Maricaulis maris: one gene and its partner. The protein of the gene in region 2 binds, or shares a complex with, the protein of the main gene of each other region. Links are inferred from orthologs where the notes say so. Each region holds a gene or a part of one and is shown on either strand. Other genes may lie near its edges.

What was found.
Region 1: the proteins of rpsG (region 2) and tig are in contact, whole or in part, in a crystal structure (PDB 3GTY), measured with the Thermotoga maritima proteins. The link is inferred for Maricaulis maris from one-to-one orthologs. Residues at the interface, in WP_004081843.1 of Thermotoga maritima: Lys34, Lys52, Lys55, Glu59, Arg62, Gln63, Glu66, Asn67, Lys69, Val71, Arg95, Ala109, Lys110, Lys111, Gly112, Arg113, Pro114, Glu117, Glu121, Ile124, Ala125, Tyr127, Asn128, Asn129, Thr130, Gly131, Lys135, Asp139, Arg142, Met143; in WP_004081061.1 of Thermotoga maritima: Glu122, Val124, Val129, Leu130, Tyr133, Glu188, Gly259, Ile262, Tyr263, Glu266, Ser270, Glu273, Gln274, Glu277, Arg308, Gln311, Ile312, Ser315, Tyr316, Glu325, Arg329, Arg336, Leu363, Phe366, Trp367, Arg373, Leu377, Arg381, Leu384, Glu387.

The regions. Positions count from the first base shown.
Region 1 is NZ_AP027270.1:1,586,219-1,595,499, forward strand. What follows is about bases 1-2,857. They hold tig (trigger factor), read right to left. Parts: upstream 2,258-2,857; coding sequence 743-2,257; downstream 1-742. Other genes in these bases: AAA969_RS07425 (ATP-dependent Clp protease proteolytic subunit), read right to left, coding at 1-552; AAA969_RS07440 (hypothetical protein), read left to right, coding at 2,625-2,857. In the rest of the region: more of AAA969_RS07440, read left to right, coding at 2,858-3,815; AAA969_RS07445 (methyltransferase domain-containing protein), read left to right, coding at 3,848-4,456; AAA969_RS07450 (MATE family efflux transporter), read right to left, coding at 4,453-5,889; AAA969_RS07455 (hypothetical protein), read right to left, coding at 5,987-6,478; AAA969_RS07460 (NADP-dependent malic enzyme), read right to left, coding at 6,575-8,851; AAA969_RS07465 (NAD(P)H-hydrate dehydratase), read right to left, coding at 8,923-9,281. UniProt on the Bacillus subtilis protein: Involved in protein export. Acts as a chaperone by maintaining the newly synthesized protein in an open conformation. Functions as a peptidyl-prolyl cis-trans isomerase.
Region 2 is NZ_AP027270.1:907,108-921,606, reverse strand. The notes cover bases 11,582-14,499. They hold rpsG (30S ribosomal protein S7), read right to left. Parts: upstream 13,317-14,499; coding sequence 12,846-13,316; downstream 11,582-12,845. Other genes in these bases: rpoC (DNA-directed RNA polymerase subunit beta'), read right to left, coding at 14,028-14,499; rpsL (30S ribosomal protein S12), read right to left, coding at 13,328-13,699; fusA (elongation factor G), read right to left, coding at 11,582-12,806. Outside these bases: rplO (50S ribosomal protein L15), read right to left, coding at 1-459; rpmD (50S ribosomal protein L30), read right to left, coding at 500-685; rpsE (30S ribosomal protein S5), read right to left, coding at 698-1,306; rplR (50S ribosomal protein L18), read right to left, coding at 1,319-1,681; rplF (50S ribosomal protein L6), read right to left, coding at 1,690-2,223; rpsH (30S ribosomal protein S8), read right to left, coding at 2,236-2,634; rpsN (30S ribosomal protein S14), read right to left, coding at 2,651-2,956; rplE (50S ribosomal protein L5), read right to left, coding at 3,006-3,566; rplX (50S ribosomal protein L24), read right to left, coding at 3,559-3,873; rplN (50S ribosomal protein L14), read right to left, coding at 3,873-4,241; rpsQ (30S ribosomal protein S17), read right to left, coding at 4,282-4,518; rpmC (50S ribosomal protein L29), read right to left, coding at 4,521-4,727; rplP (50S ribosomal protein L16), read right to left, coding at 4,741-5,154; rpsC (30S ribosomal protein S3), read right to left, coding at 5,166-5,870; rplV (50S ribosomal protein L22), read right to left, coding at 5,870-6,250; rpsS (30S ribosomal protein S19), read right to left, coding at 6,254-6,532; and 8 more genes.

The DNA of each region.
Region 1 (9,281 bases), 680 kb from region 2 along the record:
CGACATGAAGTTGTCGCGATCAAGCGCTGTTTCGATCTCGTCATAGGTGCGACCGGTGTGGTGCACATAGATCTCGTTGAGGCGCCGCTTGATCTTCTGGATATCGGCCGCGTGGCGCTCAATGTCCGAAGCCTGGCCGCGGAACCCGCCGGACGGCTGGTGCACCATGATCCGCGCATTCGGCGCCGCAAAGCGCATGTCCTTTTCACCGGCCGTCAGCAGCAGCGAGCCCATCGAGGCTGCCATGCCCAGACACATCGTCGACACCGGAGAGCGGATGTACTGCATCGTGTCGTAAATGCCGAGACCAGCTGAAACCACCCCGCCCGGCGAGTTGATATACATCGAGATCTCTTTCTTCGGGTTCTCGGACTCGAGGAAGAGAAGCTGGGCGATGATCAGGCTCGCCATATGGTCCTCGATGGGACCTGTGATGAAAATGATACGCTCCTTGAGGAGGCGCGAATAGATGTCGAAAGAGCGCTCGCCGCGGCTTGTCTGCTCGACGACGATCGGAACCAGATTCATCATTACGTCCTGGGGATCATGCATGTCGCGCTCCTTGGGGTGACGGCACCGGGATCGGGCCGATTCTCATCAGACGGGATGTTCGAACTATTGCGGGCGTCGAACTATCAGGCAAGGCGCGCGGTGCAGCAGCACCTGCCAAAGGGTGCCGAAACGAAAAAACGCCGGCGCTGATCAAGCGCCGGCGTTGTGTCATTGCGAAACGCGTGAGTGACTACGCATCTTTCTTGGCAGCCGGCTTCTTGGCCGGTGCCTTTTTCTTCGCGGCAGGCTTCTTGGCAGCCGCCTCATCCTTCGCGTCAGCCTTCTTGGCCGGAGCTTTCTTGGCTGCGGCCTTCTTTGCTGCCGGCTTCTTGGCAGCAGCTTTCTTGGCCGGCTTCGCAGGCGCCTCGTCCTCGTCAGCGTAGAGCGCGTCCTTGGAGACCTTGGTCTCGGTCACATTGGCCAGCTCGAGGATGTAGTCGACGACCTTCTCCTCGTAGATCGGGGCACGCATCTGGGCGACGGCATTCGGGTTCTTCTGGTAGAACTCGACCACCTGACGCTCCTGGCCCGGATACTTCACCGCTTCCTGGTTGATGGCGCGGGACAGTTCTTCCTGGGTCACATCGATATTGTTGCGACGGCCGATCTCGGCGAGGACCAGACCCAGACGCACGCGGCGCTCGGCGATCTCGCGATACTCGGCCTTGAGCTCGTCTTCCGACTTGTTCTTGTCGTCTTCCTCGAGGTGATCATGCTCAATCGCGTGAGCCACTTCGCGCCAGATATTCTCGAATTCGGCTTCCACCATTTTCGGCGGCAGGTCGAAGCTGTGCTCGGCATCGAGCTTGTCGAGCAGGTCGCGCTTGACCTTCATGCGTGACTGCTGGCCATGCTCGCCGGCAAAACGCTTGGTCAGCGCGTCCTTCAGGCTGTCGAGGTCTTCAAGACCGAGACGCTTGGCGAGCTCATCATCAACCTTGGCGTCCTGCGGAGCCTCGAGGCCCTTCACGGTCACTTCGAACACGGCGGCCTTACCGGCCAGCTGCTTGGCCTGGTAGTTTTCCGGGAAGGTCACATTGAGTTCGCGCTCTTCGCCGACCTTGGCGCCGAGCAGCTGCTCTTCGAAACCGGGAATGAAGGCGCCATCGCCGATGGCGACACGCGCATCTTCGGCAGAACCGCCTTCGAAGACTTCGCCGTCGAGCTTGCCGACGAAATCGATGACGACGACATCGCCCTCTTCCGCCTTGGCGTTCTTGCCGCCCTTCTTGGCGGCGAACTCACGGCTCTCATTGGCCAGGCGCTCGAGCGCTTCATTGACTTCCGCATCCTCGACATCGGCGACCGGGCGGGTCACGGACAGCTTGGACGGGTCGGCCGGCTCGAAGTCGGGCATGATTTCCAGGGCGATCTCGAACACGAAGTCGGCCTTGCCGCCCATCACGTCCTTGGCATCGCTGGTCACCGAGATGTCCGGCTGCGAGGCCGGGCGAAGCTTCTTCTCGTCCAGGGTCTTCTGGGTGGTTTCCGGCACCAGCTCGTTGAGCAGGTCGCCCATGATGCTCTCACCGAACATCTTGCGGATGTGGCTGGTCGGCACCTTGCCCGGGCGGAAACCCTTCAGGCGGACTTCAGGACGGATCTCTTCGATCTTCGCAGCCAGGCGAGCTTGCAGATCGTCGGCCGGAATGACGATCTCATAAGTGCGGCTCAAGCCTTCGGTAGCTTTCTCGATGACGTTCATGGGTTAGCCTTAGTGTTCAGACAAAGGGGCGGTCGAAACCGCGGGCAAAATCGAGCGCGCGTTATGTCACGCGGATTCGGCGTGTGCAACGCTGTGGAGCGGTTCGGTGTCACCGTGGTGCGGATGGAGGGACTCGAACCCCCACGCCTCTCGGCACCAGAACCTAAATCTGGCGCGTCTACCAGTTCCGCCACATCCGCATGTCGGGCCGGCGTTATCGCTTGGCTTTGCGGGCCAGGCAAGAGGCTGAATGCGCTTGCCGGAATACCGGCTGCACAGGGCTCTCGCCCGATCAATCCGGCCTTAAGCATTGCCGGTACACAATGCAGCCCTCCGAGATGCTGAACGGTCCGAGATGGCTGCTGACTTGAAAACCTTCATTCGCCGGGCCCTGGCCGCGGGAGAGCGTATCGATGTCGGGCAATTCCGGCTTCTCAACCTGGCAGCCGTTCAGGAACGGGCTGGCGAGAACTGGCCGAGCGTGCGCAAGAAGGTCTTCACCGCGGCCACCCAGTTTCTCGTCAATCGCCTGGGCGCGGACGATGCGGTGATCCCGTGCGAAGAGGGCTTTCTGGTCCTGTTCGCGAAGGCACCCGATGACCCTGCGGCGGTTCTGGCCGCCCTCAATGATGCCCTGATGACCTTCTTTCTGGGCGATCCCGAGACCCGGCCACTGGCCGTCGAGAGCACGGCAAGCCGCGTCGACGCGGATGACATCACAAACCTCGCGCAAGCGGCGAAACCTGCGCCTGCGGAGGCGCCGGCGCTGCGCCCCCTGCCCCGCACCCGGGCCACCTCGGAGTGCCGCGAGAATGAGGTGATTGCGCACTATCGACCGATCTGGGACGCGCAAAAGCAGGCCGTTGCCTTCAATGCCTGCCTGCCCAAAGTGGTCATCGGCGGCCGCGCACTCGAGGGCCGAAGGGCGATCTCGACAGGGATGGCCAAGGCCAGCCAGTTCGAGCTTGACGCCTGTGCGCTCGGCGCGGCGATCGAGATGATCCTCGCAATGGCGAGCCGACAAAAGCGCATCCGTTTGCGGGTCGCCATCCATGCCAGCTGCTGGTCAGACAGCGTGCAGAGAGCCGAGCTGATGGCGATACTGGACACCCTGCCTGTCCCCCTGCGCAAACGCCTTCTCGTGCGAATTGACGGTCTCAGCGGTCAGCTGGCCGCTCAGGCCAGCGCGCTGGCAGAGCTCGCGCCGAGCGGGGTCGGTCTGATGGCCGAGATCCCGTTTGGTGAAACAGGCCTGGAAATCTTCGACGGAGTCGGGGTCAGCCTGTTCTCCTGCTCCGCGCCGCCACCCGTCAACGCCAATTCCGAAGGTCTGCTCGATCACGATGCCAAGGCCCTGAACCGGATGGTCAAGGCCGGCATCGCGCTGAAGGCTGCAAGCTATCTTCATGATGTGCGGGACCTTCTGGTTCTGAAGGCTGGAATGACCAGCGGGATTCGTTTCTTTTCGGGCCAGGCCGTAATCCCGGACCGAACCAGCCCTTCGCCGACCCAACCCCTGTCGATCGTCGATATCTGCCGTGTGCACAAAGCAGCCTAGACGCAGTCGCTACATCGCCGGATAGTGCCGGCATGAGCCTTGACGAAGACCGCACACCGTTCGACTGGGAGACGCGCTTTCGCGACGATGACACGCCGTGGGAACGCGGTGCCCTGCATCCCGCTTTCCTCCACTGGCGCGAGACGAAAGCGTTTCGTCCCGGCGAGCATGTCCTGATACCGGGATGTGGCCGATCTCAGGAATTGCTGGCTTTTGCAGAGGCCGGGCTGACGGTCACCGGAGCGGACCTGTCCGAGACCGCCATCGCCTGGCAGTCGGAGAAGTTTGCCACCGCGGGGCAGCGCGCCGATCTGGTCACGGGCGACGTTCTCGCCTGGCAGCCCGGAACACCCCTCGATCTTGTCTATGAGCAGACCTTTCTGTGCGCCATCCATCCGCGCCTGCGGCAAGCTTATGAGAGCGCCCTGACCCGCTGGCTCAGACCGGGCGGGCGCCTGCACGCGCTTTTCATGCAAAAGGATGAGCGCGGTGGACCGCCCTATGGCTGCCCGATCGATGTGATGCACGACCTGTTTCCCGAAACGCGATGGATCTGGCCCGCCGACGACGAGATCAAGCCCTGGCCACACCCTCGCCTCAACGGCAAACCCGAGCTCGGAGCCGTCCTGATCCGGCGTTAGGGAGTGTCTTGGACTACCGCTGGCTCGGATACCGCGGCGGCCCGCGGCTTGCGCTTGCGCCCGTGCTTGGCCGTCATCGGCGCCTTTGTGAGCACAAAGATCCCGGCGGCAGTGCCGGCCAGAATATTGGCCAGCGCGACTCCCCAGATCACGCCGGTCGGAGCGTCCAGCCAAAGCCCGCCAATGACAACGCCGGGGATCATCAAGCCGAGGGCCCGGCCAGCGGTGATCACCATCCCATGGGCCGGACGGCCCAGCCCGTTGAACCCGGCCGAGGCCGCGATCGTGATACCATAGCCGGCAATCGTCACCGGAACGATGCGCCAATACGCGATTGCCGCCGACTGGCCGGTCTCGCTTGGCAGGAAGAGCATGGCCAGCCAGGGCGCCGCGATCCACAGGATAACGGCAATCGTCAGGCTCCAGCCGATGCAGAAGAGAAAACTCGACCGGAAAGCCTCGCGCACCCGATCAAGACGGTCGGCACCGCCATTCTGACCGGTCACCGCGCCGATGCTCGCCGAAAGCGCGAACAGGGGCACGATGGCGAAGGCCTCGATCCGCCCCGCAACCCCGAGGCCACCGACAGCCGCATCGCCGAAGCGCGCCATCGCCAGACCGGACATGGCGACCGTCATGGCCAGAGGATTGAAGATATTCGACAGGCAGGCCGGCATGCCGACCCGGGCAATATCGCGCCAGTGGTGCCAGACCTCCCCGAGATCCTCCGGTTTGAAATCGATCAGCTTTTCCTTCACGACCAGATACCAGCCGACCATCGCAAAGGTCACCGCATTTGCAGCCACGGTCGCCAGAGCCGCGCCCGACACGCCCCAGCCAAGGCCCGGGAAGAGACCGAACACGTCATCAAGAATGAAGATCGGGTCGAGGATCAGGTTAACGAACGCCGCAGCGATCATCATCAGGCTCGGGATGACGGCATTGCCCAAGGCACGCAGGATATTGCTGGCGACCATGGGGCCGACGATCAGGACAATGCCGGCGAACCAAACCGTCATATAGTCAACCACATGGGGCAACATGGTGTCGCTGGCGCCAAGCCCGCGGAATATCGGCTCGACGAAGATCACCCCCAAAAGCGAGACAACACCGACCGACACCAGCGCCAATGTCATCGCATCGGTCGAGATGCGGGCGAGGCTTGGTCCGCCCTCCTTGCGGCCCGCGGCGCGTGAAACCGCTGAAACCGCGCCGGCGCCAAGTCCGATCGAGACACTCATGACGAGCATGGTGACCGGGAAGCTCATCTGGACAGCCGCCTGCTGGGCCGTACCCAGCGTGCCGACCCAATAGGTGTCGACGATCCCGACCAGCATCATGGCCAGAATGCCGAAACTCATCGGCAGGAGCATGCGAAGGATATGGCCGAAGACCGGACCTTCGGTCATGTCACGTGCTGATCGTCCTGCCATGCTGTCCCCTCTTCACTCGCAGGCAAGCATAGATAGGAACGGCACAGCCTGTCTGCAGTGCCTGGCTGTCAAATCGCTGTGAAGACGTGTGGATCGGTTATCGTGTTCGCGTGACGGTCCACCGTGCCATGTCATCGGCGTCCTGCAGGGGTGGCATGGCGCAGTCCGGATCGGCAAGCTGCTCGCCGATATCCGGCACGGAGAACGCGGTGCACCGCGTCTCCCCGCTCGCCGTCCCTTGCAGAGGCACGTACCCCTGGGATCCGGCCGCATAGATGAAGTCCTCGTAGGAAAACACGATGTCAGCGGTCGAGCTGCCATCGAATCCGTGATCGATACCGGTGACCGCGAACTGCGAGGCACAGGACGACTGCCCCTCCGGCGTTCCGTTCGACCACTCGATCTCGATACACCCATTGGACTGGAAGGCGAAGGTCCAGCTCCCGCCGTCACTGAACCCGTATTCAAGCCGGACAGACCACTCCTGCCCGGCGAGCGGGGCGCCCGGCTCCTGAACGAGAACCGGAGTCGAGCCCAAAACGGCGGCAACAAAAGCGACACCGATATTGCCCGGTGCAATCATCAGCATTGGCAGAGCATGGCTGTTCCTCCCCGAAACTGTGCGGAGGGAGTTTGGAACACCACCCCTTAAACCAAGGTTCAGGGCAACCTGGTTGCCGGGTCTTCAGCCACTCGCCTTGTTCAGGTCAAATGCCGCGATGCCAGCCAGATTGACAATATCGGTCACACTGGCACCAAGCCGCGCGATCTGAACCGGTTTCTCCAGCCCCACCAGCATCGGGCCGATCACCGTCGCTCCCCCCGCTGCCTTGAGCAGACGAACGGCGATAGACGCCGAATGGATGGCGGGCATGATCAGCACATTGGCCGGCTGGGTGAGACGCGAGAACGGGTAGAGCTTATGATGCTCCGGGTCGAGCGCGACATCGGCAGCCAGCTCCCCCTCATACTCAAAGTCGACACCCTGGCCATCGAGGATCTCAACAGCCTGCTGGATTTTGGTGGTCCGCTCACCCGGCGGGTTGCCGAAGCTCGAATAGGACAGAAAGGCCAGGTGTGGCGTCATCCCGAAGCGGCGCGTGGCATTGGCCGTCACGACAGCAATCTCGGCCAGCGCCTCGGCATCCGGGAATTCGGTGACCGAGGTATCACCAATGACGAGGCTGCGCCCGCGCGTCACGGCAATCGTGACGCCGACCGGTCGGCTGCCCTTGATCGGGTCGAGGACCAACTCGACATCGTTCATGACGACGTTGGAGTGACGCGTCACGCCTGTGACCATGCCGTCGGCATGACCCATTTTCAGCATGCAGGCCGAGAAGACATTCCGGTCGTTATTGACCCGCCTCTGCACGTCACGACGCAAATAGCCCTGCCGTTGCAGCCGCTCATAGAGATAATCGGAATAATCCGAATTGTATTCGGACAGGCGCGCATTGCAGACCTCCAGCGATCCGGCCGGGATCCCGAGGTCTTTCATGTTCGCCGCGACAACATCCTCACGCGCCACCAGGATGGCCTTGCCGAGCCCCTGGGTTTGAAAGGCGTGAGCGGCGCGGATAACCGCCGGCTCCTCGCCCTCGGCGAAGACAATCGTCTTCTGCTCAGCCCGGATCGAGGCCGATATCCGCTGCTGGACGGCGGCGGTCGGATCAAGGCGACGCGCCAGGCCGTGCTTGTACGCCTCGACATCCTCGAGCGGCTTGCGAGCCACACCGCTATCAATCGCCGCTTGCGCCACAAAAGGGGGCACCCAGGAGATCAGCCGCGGATCGAAGGGTGTCGGAATGATGTAATCGGGACCGTATTGAAGCCGGTCGACTTTGTAGGCCTGCGCGACCTCATCCGGCACATCCTCGCGCGCCAGGGCTGCCAGGGCACGCGCCGCCGCGATCTTCATCTCCTCATTGATCGTCCGGGCGCGCACATCGAGGGCGCCACGGAAAATATACGGGAAGCCGAGGACGTTATTGACCTGGTTCGGGTAGTCCGACCGACCGGTTGCCATGATCACATCATCGCGAACTTCCCTGACCTCCTCCGGCGTAATCTCGGGACGCGGATTGGCCATCGCGAAGATGATGGGATTGGGCGCGAGCGAGGCCACGATGGCCTTTGTGAAAACGCCTGCAGCAGAAAGTCCGAGCAGCACGTCAGCACCCTCGGCGGCATCCGCAAGCGTGCGCTTGTCGGTCTTGATTGCGTGTTTGTTGAGACGGTCATGACCGCCCGGACGGCCTTCATAAACGACACCGTCAATATCGACGACGATCGTGTTTTCCGACTTCACGCCCATCGACTCGATGAGTTCGAGGACAGTCAGGCCCGCGGCGCCAGCGCCACACAGGACGACCTTGAGGTCCTCCATGCGGCGACCAGTGAGGTCGCAGGCATTGATCAGACCGGCCGCCGCGATGATGGCCGTACCGTGCTGGTCATCGTGAAAGACCGGGATGTTGAGCTCTTCGCGCAGGCGCGTCTCGATCTCGAAGCATTCCGGGGACTTGATGTCTTCCAGATTGATCCCGCCGAAGGTGTCACCAAAGCCGCGAACGCAGTCTATGAACTTGTCCGGATCGGTGTAGTCGACCTCGATGTCGACCGCGTCGATATCGGCAAAACGCTTGAACAGGACCGCCTTGCCTTCCATCACCGGCTTGGAGGCTGCCGGCCCAAGATTGCCGAGGCCGAGAATCGCCGTTCCGTTCGAGACAACGGCGACCATGTTTCCCTTGGAGGTATAGTCGTAAACCGTATCCGGATCCTCCGCGATCGCGCGGACCGGGGCCGCGACGCCGGGGCTGTAGGCCAGGGCCAGATCGCGTTGGGTCGCCATTGGCTTGGTCGCAGTGACCGCCAGCTTGCCGGGCGTCGGCTTCATGTGGAAGGCGAGCGCGTCAGCGTCGAGTTGCGTGTCTGCGCGATAAGTCGATTCAGCCATGATATCCCCCGGGCGACGGACGTTGGCCGACCATGTACCGGTCCGGCACAACTTCCAAGCCCCGCAAACGCTTAGCTTCCATGCGTGAGCAGATGGCTGAACGCCGCCTCGCGGCGGTGGCTGTCGGCCAAGGCTCTGAGGACTTGCGGCAGACAGTCCGGCAGATCCTCGGCCACCAATCCGGCACCCAGCCGCCGACCGGCATCCCCGTGCAGCCAGGCAGCAGACGCTGCCGCGTCATGCGGTGACATCCCGGCGGCCAGACCTGTTGCCACGATCCCCGCGAGCACATCACCACTTCCGGCGGTCGCAAGCCAGGGACTGGCATGGCGATTGATCAGGGGCACCGCGCCCGGTGACGCCACGACCGTCGCCGGTCCTTTCAGGAGAACGGTACAGGAGCAGGCCTCGGCGGCGGCCTGGGCGCGCT
Region 2 (14,499 bases):
CACGGCGGTGAGGGTCACCTTGCCGCCGGCCTTCTCGACCGCGGCAACCGCTGCCTTGGAGGCACCGGCAAGGGTGATCTCTACTTTGGACTTCAGCTCGCCCTTCGCAAGGAGGCGGATGCCATCCAGCTGACGACGGACCAGGCCCGCAGCCATCAGGACTTCAGCGTCGATCGGCTTTTTCGCGTCGATCTTGCCTTCGGCAATTGCCTTCTCGATACGGCCGAGATTCACTTCTGCCCAAGCCTTGCGGTTCGGCTTGTTGAAGCCCCGCTTCGGCAGGCGCATATGAAGCGGCATCTGGCCGCCCTCGAAGCCCTTGATAGCCACACCCGAACGGGATTTCTGGCCCTTGACGCCGCGGCCACCCGTTTTGCCCTTGCCGGAACCGATACCACGGCCGACGCGGGTGCGGATCTTGGTAGCACCGTCATTGTCGCGCAATTCATTGAGACGCATGTCGTTCTCCATTCGATGGAGCGGTTTCCCCAGCAGGGACCTACTCCTCGACGATTTCCACCATATGGCTGACCTTGGCAATCATGCCACGGACAGACGGTGTATCTTCCAGCTCGCGCTCACGACCGATCTTGTTGAGACCGAGGCCGATAAGCGTGGCACGCTGATCTTGCGGGCGGCGGATGGCGCTGCCCGTCTGGCGTACGCGGATGGTCTTTTTGGCCATTGTGTCCGGTCCTTACGCTTCGATCGCTTCCGGTGAGGACGCGCCGTCATCGCGGCGGTTCACCAGATCGCCAACCTTAAGACCACGCTTGGCTGCAACCGAGCGCGGGCTCGACTGCGCCTTCAGCGCGTCCATGGTGGCGCGGATCATGTTGTACGGGTTGGACGTGCCAACCGACTTGGCAACCACGTCCTGGACCCCGAGGGTTTCCAGCACAGCGCGCATCGGCCCACCGGCGATGACGCCGGTACCCGGAGGCGCTGCCCGCAGGACGACCTTGCCGGCGCCGTGACGGCCTTTGCCGTCATGGTGCAGGGTACGGCCTTCGCGCAGCGGGACGCGAACCATGTTCTTCTTGGCTTCGTCGGTGGCCTTGCGGATGGCTTCCGGCACTTCGCGCGCCTTGCCCTGTCCGAAGCCGACGCGGCCTTTCTGGTCACCGACCACGACGAGGGCTGCGAACTGGAAGTTCCGGCCGCCCTTCACGGTCTTGGCGACGCGGTTGATGTGGACGAGCTTGTCTACAAGTTCGTCATCGCGTTCCTGGTCGCGGTCCCGGCCACGGCCACGGCCTCGGCCACGGTCACCGCGGTCACCACGTTGCTCGTTCTGATGAGCCATACGTCCGCTCCCTTAGAAGTTCAGGCCGCCCTCGCGGGCCGCCTCTGCGAGCGCTTTGACACGCCCGTGAAAGATGTAACCGCCACGGTCGAAGACGACGTCCTTGACGCCTTCCTTGACTGCGCGCTCGGCGATCAGCTTGCCGACGATCTCGGCAGCCTTCGTGTCGCAACCCTTGCCATGCTCTTTTTGAGCGGCTTCCTCGAGGGAAGAGGCAGCGACGACCGTCTTGCCCGACACATCGTCGATGATCTGGGCATAGATGTTCTTCGAAGACCGGTAGACCGACAGCCGCGGACGGCCATTGGCGAACTTGCGCAGACGGATCCGGTTGCGCTGGGCGCGACGGACCGATTTTTCGCGTTGAGTTTTCATCGCTCGCCCTACTTCTTCTTGCCTTCTTTGCGGCGGATATACTCGCCGACATATTTGATGCCCTTGCCCTTGTAAGGCTCCGGCGGACGGAAGCGACGGATCTCGGCGGCTGTCTGGCCGACGCGCTGCTTATCAGCGCCCACGATCTTCACTTCGGTCGGCTTGCCGACACTGATGGTGATGCCTTCCGGGGCGTCGTAGACGACGTCATGCGACAGGCCGAGCGACAGCTTCAGGGACGTGCCCTGCATCTGCGCACGATAACCAACGCCAACCAGCTCGAGATCCTTCTCGTAGCCGGCCGTGACCCCCTGAACCAGGTTGGCGACCAGGGCACGTTGCATGCCCCACATCGCGCGGGCCTTCTTGGTCTCGTCGCGCGGCTTGATGACAATGCCATCTTCGCCCTGCTCGACATTCACTTCCTCAACAAAGGTCATGGACAGTTCGCCCTTGGGACCCTTGACGGTCAGCGACGTCTCCGTGAGCGTCGCCGTGACCCCGCCGGGGATGGCGACCGGGAGTTTACCGATACGTGACATTGGTTCGCTCCCTTAGCTGACGTGACAGAGGATCTCGCCGCCCACATTGGACTCACGAGCCACCGAATCCGACATCACGCCCTTGGGCGTGGAGAGGATTGCGATGCCGAGGCCATTCTGGACAAGCGGCAGATCTTTGACGCCGGAATAAACGCGGCGGCCCGGCTTGGAGATACGCTTGATCTCCGAAATGACCGAGTCACCTTCGAAATACTTCAGTTCGATCTCGAACTCTTTCATGCCGGAGGCATGCTCTACTTCCGCATAGTCACGGATGTAGCCTTCCGACTTTAGAACGTCGAGCACGCGGCGGCGCAGGGCCGAGGCCGGCGTGTTGACGGACCGCTTGCTGCGCATCAGCGCATTGCGGATACGGGTCAGCATATCGCCGAGAGGATCATTCACAGACATGTTCTCGTCTCCTCTCTTACCAGCTCGACTTGACCATGCCCGGGATCATGCCCTGGCTGGCGTAGTCGCGCATCGCAATACGCGACATGCGGAATTTGCGATAGAAAGCACGCGGACGGCCAGTGATCTCGCACCGGTTCCGGATGCGGGATACTGCCGAGTTGCGCGGCATTTCGGCCAGCTTCAGCTGAGCAGCAAAACGCTCCTCGACCGGCAGGTCCTTGTTGCGTGCGATCGCCTTGAGCTGTTCGCGCTTGGCCGCATAACGCTTGACCAGACGCACACGCTTCAAATTGCGCTCGACTGCGGAAGTTTTCGCCATTTAAGTCCTCCTGCGTGCAGAGCCCGAGCGGCCCTGCGTTCCTGCTGCGTTAGTTCGTAAAGGGGAAATCGAACTCGGCCAGCAGGGCCTTCGCTTCCTCATCACTGCCTGCGGTCGTGCAGACAACGATATCCATACCCCGGATCTTCTCGACCTTGTCGTAGTCGATCTCCGGGAACACGATATGCTCTTTCAGTCCCATCGCGTAATTTCCGCGACCGTCGAAGCTCTTACCATTGAGTCCACGGAAGTCACGCACGCGAGGCAGGGCGATCGTGATCAGACGGTCCAGGAACTCGTACATACGGTCCTGGCGCAGCGTCACTTTCGCACCAATCACCTGCTCCTCACGGAGCTTGAAGCCGGCGATCGACTTCTTGGCAACGGTCTTGACCGGCTTCTGGCCGGAAATGGCTTCGAGATCTTCCAGGGCGCCCTTGATTTTCTTGGAGTCCTGGGAAGCCTCGCCAACGCCCATGTTGATCACGATCTTGTCGAGACGCGGGATCTGCAGGTCGTTGGCATAGCCAAACTTTTCTTTCATCGCCGCACGGATGACATCTTTGTACTTCGTGCGGAGACGCGGGGTGTAGGTGGCGGTATCAGACATCGATAACCTCGCCCGAGCTCTTGGCGACGCGCACCTTCTTGCCGTCTTCAATCTTGAAGCCGACACGAGTTGCCTCGCCGGTTTTCGGATCGGCCAACGCCACGTTCGAGACGTGGATGGAGGCTTCTTTTTCCTTGATGCCGCCCTGGTCGGTCTGGGTCGCACGCGTGTGGCGCTTGACCACATTCACGCCAGACACAAAGACGCGATCCTCGGTCGGCAGGACCTTGGTGACTTCGCCGGTCTTGCCCTTGTCACGGCCGGCGAGAATGACGACTTTGTCGCCCTTCTTGATCTTGGCAGCCATTACAGCACCTCCGGCGCCAGCGAGACGATCTTCATGTGGTTCTTGGCGCGAAGTTCGCGCGGAACCGGTCCGAAGATACGCGTGCCGAGCGGCTCGTTGTTATTGTTGATAATCACAGCCGCGTTGCCATCGAAGCGAATGACGGAACCGTCTTTACGCTGGATGTCCTTGGCCACGCGAACGACGACGGCCTTGCGGACATCACCCTTCTTAACGCGACCACGCGGAATGGCTTCCTTGACCGAGACGACAATGATGTCGCCGACGTGGGCATAGCGACGCTTGGCACCGCCGAGCACCTTGATGCACTGCACACGGCGGGCGCCAGAATTGTCAGCCACGTCCAGATTGGTTTGCATCTGGATCATCGCAGATCCTCCTTAGGAAAGGATTGGTCTCTCGCCAGGCTTACGCCTCGACGGTGACCACCTCCCACCGCTTCAACTTCGACTTGGGTGCACATTCCTGAATCTGGACCTGATCACCCACCTTGAACGCATTGGCTTCGTCATGCGCGTGGTAACGCTTGGTGCGACGGACCGTCTTGCGCAGCAGCGGGTGGAGGAAAGTCCGTTCCACACGCACCACGATGGTCTTGGCACCCTTGTCACTCACTACGACGCCTTGCAGGATACGCTTCGGCATCGCTAGCTCCCTTGCTCTTCGTGCGATTTCCGCTCGCTCTGGACCGTACGAATGCGCGCGATATCGCGGCGAATCTGGCCGTAGCGAGCGGTGTTTTCCATCTGGCCGGAGGCCTGCTGGAACCGCAGCTTGAATTGTTCTTCCTTCAGCTTCAGGAGCGCGTCCTTCAGCTGATCTTCGGTCATGGCGCGAACGTCAACGGGTTTCATCGTTGTGTTCTCCCTACTCGCCCACACGGGCGACGATTTTGGTCTTGACCGGCAGCTTTGCAGCGCCCAGCTCGAGAGCCTCGCGCGCAACATTTTCGGGAACACCGTCGATCTCGAACATGATGCGGCCGGGTTTGACCTTGCACGCCCAAAACTCGGGCGAGCCCTTACCTTTACCCATCCGGACTTCGGTCGGTTTCTTGGAAACCGGTACGTCCGGGAAGATGCGGATCCACACGCGACCTGCACGCTTCATGTGGCGAGTAATCGCCCGACGCGTGGCTTCGATCTGGCGCGCGGTAACGCGTTCCGGCTGGAGCGCCTTGAGGCCGTAGGAGCCGAAGTTCAGCGTATAGCCACCCTTCGCTGCGCCCTTGATACGGCCTTTGTGCGCCTTGCGGAATTTCGTGCGTTTCGGTTGCAGCATGGCTGAATTCCTTACGCGGCTTGGCGGCCCGAGCGGGCGCGCTGTTCACCGGACTCCTGGAGACGGCGCTCCTGGGCGTTCGGATCGTGTTCCATGATCTCGCCTTTGTAGATCCAGACCTTGATGCCGATGATACCCATCGCGGTCTTGGCTTCGGCGGTTCCGTAATCGATATCGGCACGCAGCGTATGAAGCGGCACGGAGCCCTCATTATACTGCTCGGTACGGGCAATTTCCGCACCGCCGAGACGACCGCCGCAGACGATCTTGCAGCCCTTGGCGCCCATGCGCATCGCCGACTGCATCGAACGCTTCATCGCGCGGCGGAAAGCCACGCGACGCTCGAGCTGCTGGGCGATGGACTCAGCCACCAGGGTTGCGTCGATTTCGGGCTTGCGCACTTCCACGAGGTTCAGGAAAACCTCGCTGTCGATCATCTTCGACAGCTCCTTGCGGAGCGTCTCGATGTCCGAACCCTTCTTGCCGATCACCACACCCGGGCGAGCCGTATGGACGGTGACGCGGCACTTCTTGTGCGGGCGCTCGATCACGATCTTCGAGACACTGGCATTCTTCAGACGCTCTTTGAGCATCTTCCGGATCTTGATGTCTTCATGCAGCAGCTTGGCGTATTCGCCAGCGCCGGCATACCAGCGGGATTCCCAGGTGCGGTTGACGCCAAGGCGCAGACCGATCGGATTTACTTTCTGACCCATCAGGCGGCCTCCTCGACTTCGCGCACCACGATGGTGAGCTCGGAAAACGGCTTCAGGATCTTTGCACCGCGACCGCGTGCACGAGCCCGGAACCGTTTCATGACCAGGTTCTTGCCAACAAAGGCTTCCGACACGACGAGGCTGTCGATGTCGAGGCCGTGGTTGTTTTCAGCGTTCGCAATAGCCGACTCGAGCGTTTTCTTGACTTCCTTGGAGATCCGCTTGCGCGAGAATTCCAGTTCGGCCAGGGCCCGCTCGACCTTTTTGCCGCGGATGAGCGCGGCGACAAGGTTGAGCTTCTGCGGGCTGATACGGATCATCCGCAGCTTGGCACGCGCTTCATTGTCGGCGACGCGACGGGGGTTTGAAGTCTGTCCCATCGCTTATCTCCGCTTCGCTTTTTTATCCGCTGCGTGACCGTAATAGGTCCGCGACGGAGAAAATTCACCGAGCTTGTGGCCGACCATGTCTTCGGTCACCAGCACCGGCACGAACTTGTTGCCGTTGTGAACCTGAAAGGTCAGGCCCACGAACTGCGGCATGATGGTTGAACGGCGCGACCAGGTCTTGATCGCTTGCTTACGTCCGCCTTCGTGCGACTTCTCCGCTTTTTTCAGCAGATAGCCGTCGACGAACGGACCTTTCCAGACAGAGCGAGGCATCGTCTGCTCCCTATCGCTTCTTGCGCTCGTGGCGCGAGCGGATGATGAACTTGTCAGTCGACTTGTTCGAGCGTGTCTTGGCACCCTTGGTCGGCTTGCCCCACGGGGTCACCGGGTGGCGACCACCAGAGGTACGGCCTTCACCACCACCATGCGGGTGATCAACCGGGTTCATGACAACACCGCGAACAGACGGACGCTTGCCGAGATGGCGTTTGCGACCGGCCTTGCCGAGGTTGATGTTGAGGTGGTCCGGGTTCGAAACCGCACCGACCGTCGCCATGCACTTGTCCGAGACCATGCGCAGCTCGCCAGACGCCAGACGGATCTGGGCGTAGCCGGCATCACGGCCGACCAGCTGGACATACGCACCGGCGGAACGGGCAATCTGCCCACCCTTCTCCGGCTTCATCTCGACATTGTGAAGGATGGTGCCAACCGGCACTGCCTTCAGCGGCATCGCGTTACCCGGCTTCACGTCGCACTTGGCGGACGCGATGACCGTATCACCTTCGGAAAGGCGCTGCGGAGCCAGGATATAGGCCTTTTCGCCGTCCTCATACTGAATGAGGGCGATGAAAGCCGTCCGGTTCGGATCGTACTCAAGACGCTCGACGGTCGCGGGCATGTCCCACTTGCGGCGCTTGAAGTCGACCAGGCGATAGAGACGCTTCGCGCCACCGCCACGCCGGCGGGCCGTGATGCGACCCATATTGTTGCGCCCACCCTTTTTGGTGAGGCCTTCGACCAGTGTCTTCTCAGGGCGTCCCTTGTGCAGGGCGGAACGATCCACCAGCACGAGGGCACGGCGGCCCGGAGAGGTCGGTTTGAATGTTTTCAAAGCCATCTTACAGACCCGTCGTCACGTCGATCGAGTGACCCTCTGCGAGAGTCACGACCGCTTTCTTCTGGTCATTGCGGCGACCGGGAATACCCCGGAAGCGCTTGGTCTTTCCGTGAACCTTGATGGTGTTCACAGCCGTCACCTTTACCTTGAAGAGCTCTTCGACCGCTTCCGCGATCTCCTTCTTGTTGGCAGAGAGCGGCACGAAAAAGACAACCTTGCTTTCTTCCGAAAGCAGTGTGGCCTTCTCGGTGATCACCGGGCTCAGGATCGTGTCGTAATGGCGCGCAGCAGCCGTCATCTTAAGCCTCCTTCGCGCTGAGGCGGGCGTGGATCTGCTCCACAGCCGCCTTCGTCAGCACCAGGGTGTCGCGACGCAGCACGTCATAAACATTCAGGCCCTGTGCAGGCAGAACGTCGATGCACGGCAGGTTGCGAGCCGCCTTGGCGAAATTCTCATTCACTTCGACGCCGGAGATGACCAGAGCATTGGTGATGCCCAGACCTTCAAAGGACGTGCGGAGCGACTTCGTGTGCGGGGCATCAAGCGCGGCATCATCGAGGATGATGAGCGACTTGGCGCCGAGCTTGGCCGACAGGGCGTGGCGCAGGCCGAGGGCACGAACCTTCTTGGGAAGCTCATGCGCATGACTGCGAACGCGGGGACCGTGGGCCTTGCCGCCGCCGACGAATTGCGGCGCGGAGCGGGCACCGTGACGGGCCGTACCGCCGCCCTTCTGGCGACCGAAGCGTTTCTTGGTCCGATTGATTTCGGAGCGGCCGAGCGTCTTGTGCGTGCCCTGCTGGCGTGCTGCCAGCTGCCACTTCACAACGCGCTGCAGGAGGTCGGAGCGCACCTCTTCAATGCCGAAGACGGCATCGTCGAGATCGATGGCACCGGCGTCCTTCGCCGCGAGGGTTTTGACCTCGATCTTCATGCTTCCGTTCCTTCTTCACCGTCAGCCGCAGCCGGAGCCGCAGTGTCGGCGTCCGTCGCGACCGGTGCGTTCAGCTCGTCCAGCGTACGGAACTTGCCCGGAACGGGAAGCTCGGCATCGCCATGACCCTTGATCGCGTCGCGCAACTCAACCCAGCCACCGGCTGACCCCGGAACGGCGCCCTTGACCAGGACAATACCGCGCTCGACGTCAACACGAACGACTTCGATATTCTGTGTGGTCACGCGGACAGCGCCCATGTGACCGGCCATCTTCTTGCCCTTGAAGACCTTGCCCGGATCCTGACACTGACCGGTCGAACCATGCGAGCGGTGCGAGATTGACACACCGTGCGTGGCACGAAGGCCGCCAAAACCGTGGCGCTTCATGGCACCTGCAAAACCCTTACCGATCGAGATGCCGGCGACATCCACTCTCTGGCCCGGGACGAAATGGTCCGCGGTCAGCTCGGAGCCGACTTCAATCAGCGCGTCTTCGGCAACGCGGAATTCGACCAGCTTGCGCTTGGGCGCAACCTTGGCCTTGGCGAAGTGACCGCGCATCGCCTTCGGCGTCCGCTTGGCCTTGGCTGCACCGGCACCGAGCTGGAGCGCCACATAGCCGTCCCGGTCGGCGGTCTTGTGAGACACGACCTGGACACCGTCCATGTGAAGCACCGTGCAAGGCACGTGCGAACCGTCTTCGGCGAAAATACGCGTCATGCCCAGCTTGCGGGCGATCACGCCTGTTCTGCGATCTTCCTGGCGCATAGTCCTACGCTCCCAGCTTGATCTCGACGTCCACGCCGGCCGACAGGTCGAGCTTCATGAGCGCGTCCACGGTTTGCGGAGTGGGGTCGACGATGTCGAGAAGGCGCTTGTGCGTCCGGATTTCGAACTGCTCGCGCGACTTCTTGTCGATGTGCGGCGAGCGCAGCACCGTGAATTTTTCGATGCGCGTCGGCAGCGGAATCGGACCACGGACGTTGGCGCCCGTGCGCTTGGCTGTCGAGACGATCTCCCGGGTGGAGTTATCCAGAACCCGGTGGTCGAACGCCTTCAGGCGAATGCGGATGTTTTGACGTTCCATCAAACCGATCCCGTTTCTTAACTTTCAAAAAGAGCATGACCGGGGCGGATACCTGCGGCACCGCCCCGGCCGGATTTGGTAGTCTACTCGATGATCTTCGAGACGACGCCGGCGCCGACGGTGCGGCCACCTTCACGGATAGCGAAGCGGAGCTTCTCTTCCATGGCGATCGGCACGATCAGTTCGACATTCATTTCGATGTTGTCGCCCGGCATCACCATTTCCGTACCTTCGTTCAGCGTCACGACGCCGGTGACGTCGGTCGTGCGGAAGTAGAATTGCGGACGGTAATTGGTGAAGAACGGGGTGTGACGACCGCCCTCTTCCTTGGTCAGGATGTAGGCTTCAGCCACGAACTTCTTGTGCGGGGTGATGGAGCCCGGCTTGGCCAGAACCTGACCGCGCTCAACGCCTTCACGATCCACGCCGCGCAGAAGCACGCCGACATTGTCGCCAGCCTGGCCCTGGTCGAGCAGCTTGCGGAACATCTCAACGCCGGTGCAGGTCGTCTTCGAGGTGTCACGGACACCGACGATTTCGATCTCTTCACCAACCTTGACGATGCCGCGCTCGATACGACCGGTCACAACCGTACCCCGGCCCGAAATCGAGAACACGTCCTCGATCGGCATCAGGAAGGGCTGGTCAACCGGACGCTCAGGCGTCGGGATGTATTCGTCGACTGCCGCCATCAGCTCAAGGATCTTGTCCTTGCCGATATTGTCGTCACGGCCTTCAACAGCCGCCAGAGCCGAACCCGCAACGATCGGAAGATCGTCGCCCGGGAAATCATAGGAGGACAGAAGTTCGCGAACTTCCATTTCCACCAGCTCGAGCAGCTCTTCATCGTCAACCTGGTCAACCTTGTTCAGGAAGACAACAAGCGCCGGAACGCCAACCTGGCGAGCCAGAAGAATGTGCTCACGCGTCTGCGGCATCGGGCCGTCAGCGGCGTTCACAACCAGAATGGCACCGTCCATCTGTGCCGCGCCCGTGATCATGTTCTTCACATAGTCAGCGTGGCCCGGGCAATCGACGTGTGCGTAGTGACGGTTCGCCGTCTCGTATTCGACGTGAGCCGTCGAGATCGTGATGCCGCGTGCCTTCTCTTCAGGCGCGCTGTCAATCTCGTCATAACCCTTCGCGACACCGCCGGAGGCTTCCGCCAGCACCATCGTGATCGCAGCCGTCAGCGTCGTCTTGCCATGGTCAACGTGACCAATCGTGCCGATGTTCGCGTGCGGCTTAGTCCGCTGAAACTTTTCCTTCGCCATGATCTCGCTCCGAAATCCGTGTGTTCGTTGTTTTACTGTGACCAGAGGTCCGCTTAGGCGGACTTGGCGATGACTTCTTGTTCGACGGCCTTGGGCACCGCCTCATAGTGATCGAAAAGCATGGTGAACTGAGCCCGGCCCTGGGTCGCAGACCGCAGGTTGTTCACGTAACCGAACATGTTCGCCAGCGGCACCATCGCATTCACGACGGTTGCGTTGCCGCGCATTTCCTGACCGGCGATCTGACCCCGACGGGAGTTCAGGTCACCAATAACACCACCGGTGTATTCGTCCGGCGTCACGACTTCGACCTTCATGATCGGCTCCAGAAGCTTCGGCGCACAATGCGACTTGGCTTCACGGAAAGCGGCACGAGCCGCGATCTCGAAGGCGAGGACGCTGGAGTCAACGTCGTGGTAGGCACCGTCGATCAGGGTCGCCTGGACGTCGATAACCGGGAAACCGGCAATCAGGCCGCCATCCATAACCGACTTCAGACCCTTTTCAACGCCCGGAATGTATTCCTTCGGCACAGAGCCACCGATGATCTTGCTCTCGAAGACAAAACCCGAGCCGGACTCACCCGGTGCGAATTCGATCTTGACGCGGGCGAACTGGCCCGAACCACCGGACTGCTTCTTGTGCGTGTAGTCGACGATACCAGCCTGGCCGAGCGATTCGCGGTAGGCCACCTGCGGCGCGCCGACATTGGCCTCAACCTTGAACTCGCGCTTCATGCGATCGACGAGAATGTCGAGGTGAAGCTCGCCCATGCCGGCAATGATGGTCTGGCCGGATTCTTCGTCGGTCTTCATGCGGAAGGACGGATCCTCGGCAGCCAGACGCTGCAGGGCAACGCCAAGCTTCTCCTGGTCGGCCTTCGACTTCGGCTCGATGGCCAGCTCGATGACCGGATCCGGGAATTCCATGCGCTCCAGGATCACCGGCTTCATCGGGTCACACAGGGTGTCGCCCGTCGTGGTGTCCTTCAGGCCTGCAATCGCGACGATGTCGCCGGCAAAGCATTCCTTGATGTCTTCACGCGAATTGGAGTGCATCAGCAGCATGCGGCCGATACGCTCTTTCTTGTCCTTCACCGTGTTGAGCAGGGACACGCCCGTCTCAAGGTGACCGGAATACATGCGCGCGAAGGTGAGCGAGCCGACGAACGGGTCGTTCATGATCTTGAAGGCGAGCAGGGAGGTCGGCTCGTCATCGGCAGCGCGGCGCGTGACTTCTTCCTCGGTCTTGAAATCGATACCCTTGATGGCCGGCACTTCGACCGGGCTCGGCAGGTAATCGACGACAGCATCCAGCAGGGGCTGGACGCCCTTGTTCTTGAACGCGGTGCCGCACAGGATCGGGTTGAAGGCGAGCTCGATGCAGCCCTTGCGGATGAGGCGCTTGAGGGTCTCCTCGGACGGCTCTTCGCCCTCGAGATAGGCCTCCATGGCAGCTTCGTCCTGCTCAACGGCCGTCTCGACGAGCTTCTCACGGTATTCGGCAGCCTGGTCAGCCAGCTCGGGACGGATATCCCGGACTTCCCAGGTCGCGCCAAGGTTTTCACCCTGCCACACCAGTTCCTTCATCGTGACCAGATCGACGAGACCTTCGTATTCGATCTCTGACCCGATCGGCAGCTGAACGCACAGCGGCGTGGCGCCGAGACGATCTTCGATCATCTTGACGCAGTTGAAGAAGTCGGCGCCCAGCTTGTCCATCTTGTTGATGAACACCATACGCGGGACCTTGTAACGGTCGGCCTGACGCCACACCGTTTCGGTCTGCGGCTCGACACCGGCATTGGCGTCCAGACAGCAAACAGCACCATCAAGAACACGCAGCGAGCGCTCGACTTCGATCGTGAAGTCGACGTGGCCGGGCGTGTCGATGATGTTCAGGCGCTTGCCGTTCCAGAAACAGGTCGTTGCAGCAGACGTGATCGTGATGCCACGCTCCTGCTCCTGCTCCATCCAGTCCATGGTGGCGGCACCATCGTGCACTTCACCAATCTTGTGGGACTTGCCGGTGTAATAGAGGATCCGCTCGGTCGTCGTCGTCTTGCCGGCATCAATGTGAGCCATGATGCCGAAGTTGCGGTAGTCCTCGATTTTGTAGTCGCGGGCCATTTGTAAGGGTCCTTGGTACGGGTCTGTGCCTGTAGGGGGTTACCAGCGGTAGTGCGAGAAAGCCCGGTTGGCTTCCGCCATCCGGTGCGTGTCTTCGCGCTTCTTGACGGCCGTACCGCGATTGGCGGCAGCGTCCATCATTTCAGCGGCGAGACGTTCGCGCATGGTATTCTCGTTACGACCGCGCGCAGCACCCGTGAGCCAGCGAATGGCGAGGGCCTTCTTGCGTTCGGTACGGACTTCAACCGGCACCTGATAGGTCGCACCACCAACGCGGCGGGAGCGGACCTCGACTTCAGGCGCCACATTGTCCAGGGCCTCGTGGAAGACGCGGATCGGCTCGCGCTTCAGCTTCTCTTCGACGATGTCGAGAGCGCCATAGACAATGCGCTCGGCGACAGACTTTTTGCCGTCGAGCATGATGTAGTTCATGAATTTCGTGAGATCGCGATCCCCAAACTTGGGGTCCGGAAAGATCTCGCGTTTCTCTGCGCGGTGACGACGCGACATGGACGTCTCCCTTACTTAGGACGCTTGGCGCCGTATTTCGAACGGCGTTGCTTGCGGTCCTTGACGCCCTGGGTATCCAGAACGCCGCGAAGAATGTGATAGCGGACACCCGGAAGGTCCTTCACGCGACCACCGCGGATAAGGACAACTGAGTGTTCCTGCAGATTGTGACCCTCACCCGGGATGTAGCTCACAACTTCATACCCGTTGGTCAGACGCACTTTGGCGACTTTCCGCAAGGCCGAGTTCGGCTTTTTCGGGGTCGTGGTATAGACGCGCGTGCAGACGCCACGGCGCTGCGGGCAAGCCTGCAGGGCCGGCACCTTGTTGCGCTTCGGCTTGTCTTTTCGCGGCTTGCGAATGAGCTGGTTGATTGTTGGCATCCCGCTCTAATCCGTTCCTAATCTCAACAACCACGCCCCCCAGCATGTTGAAATGCTGATGGACGCAAAGAAAGATCCCGACGCTCGAACGCGAGGTTCGCACGGCGGCATCTGGGGCTTTTCCGTTACCGTGGACGACGTCTAACCGCGTGGGTTACGGCCCGTCCTCAAAACGAGCGCGGAAACTACGCAGACGACTCGCATTCGTCAAGCGCTTGTTCAGAGGTTTTCTGAGGCGCTACGGCCCGGTACCGGCCGATACAAAAAGGCCGCCAGTCTCCTGGCGGCCTTTTCTCTGGTATAACAGGGGGATCGTCCCTGAAATGGGCTAGTTTGCGCCCTCTTCAGCGGCCAATTCCTCAGCAGCTGCGTCGGCGATCTCCGTCGGCAGGCCTTCGGCCTCAACCGCCGCTTCACGCTCTGCGAGCATATCCGCATCAAGATCGTCAGCGATCGCCTGGTACTGGCGCATGATGGCGCCGGTACCGGCGGGAATCAGGCGGCCAACAATGACGTTCTCCTTGAGACCCTCGAGCGTGTCTTCCTTGCCCTGGACGGCCGCCTCGGTGAGGACGCGGGTCGTCTCTTGGAAGGAGGCTGCCGAGATGAAGGAACGCGTCTGCAGGGACGCCTTGGTGATCCCCAGAAGAACCGGGTCACCCGTAGCGATCCGCTTGCCCTCGGCCTCGAGACGCTCGTTGGTCTCGATGAACTCGATCTTGTCGACCTGCTCGGCAGCCAGGAAAGTGCTGTCGCCCGGATCCTTGACCTCGATCTTCTGCAGCATCTGACGAACGATA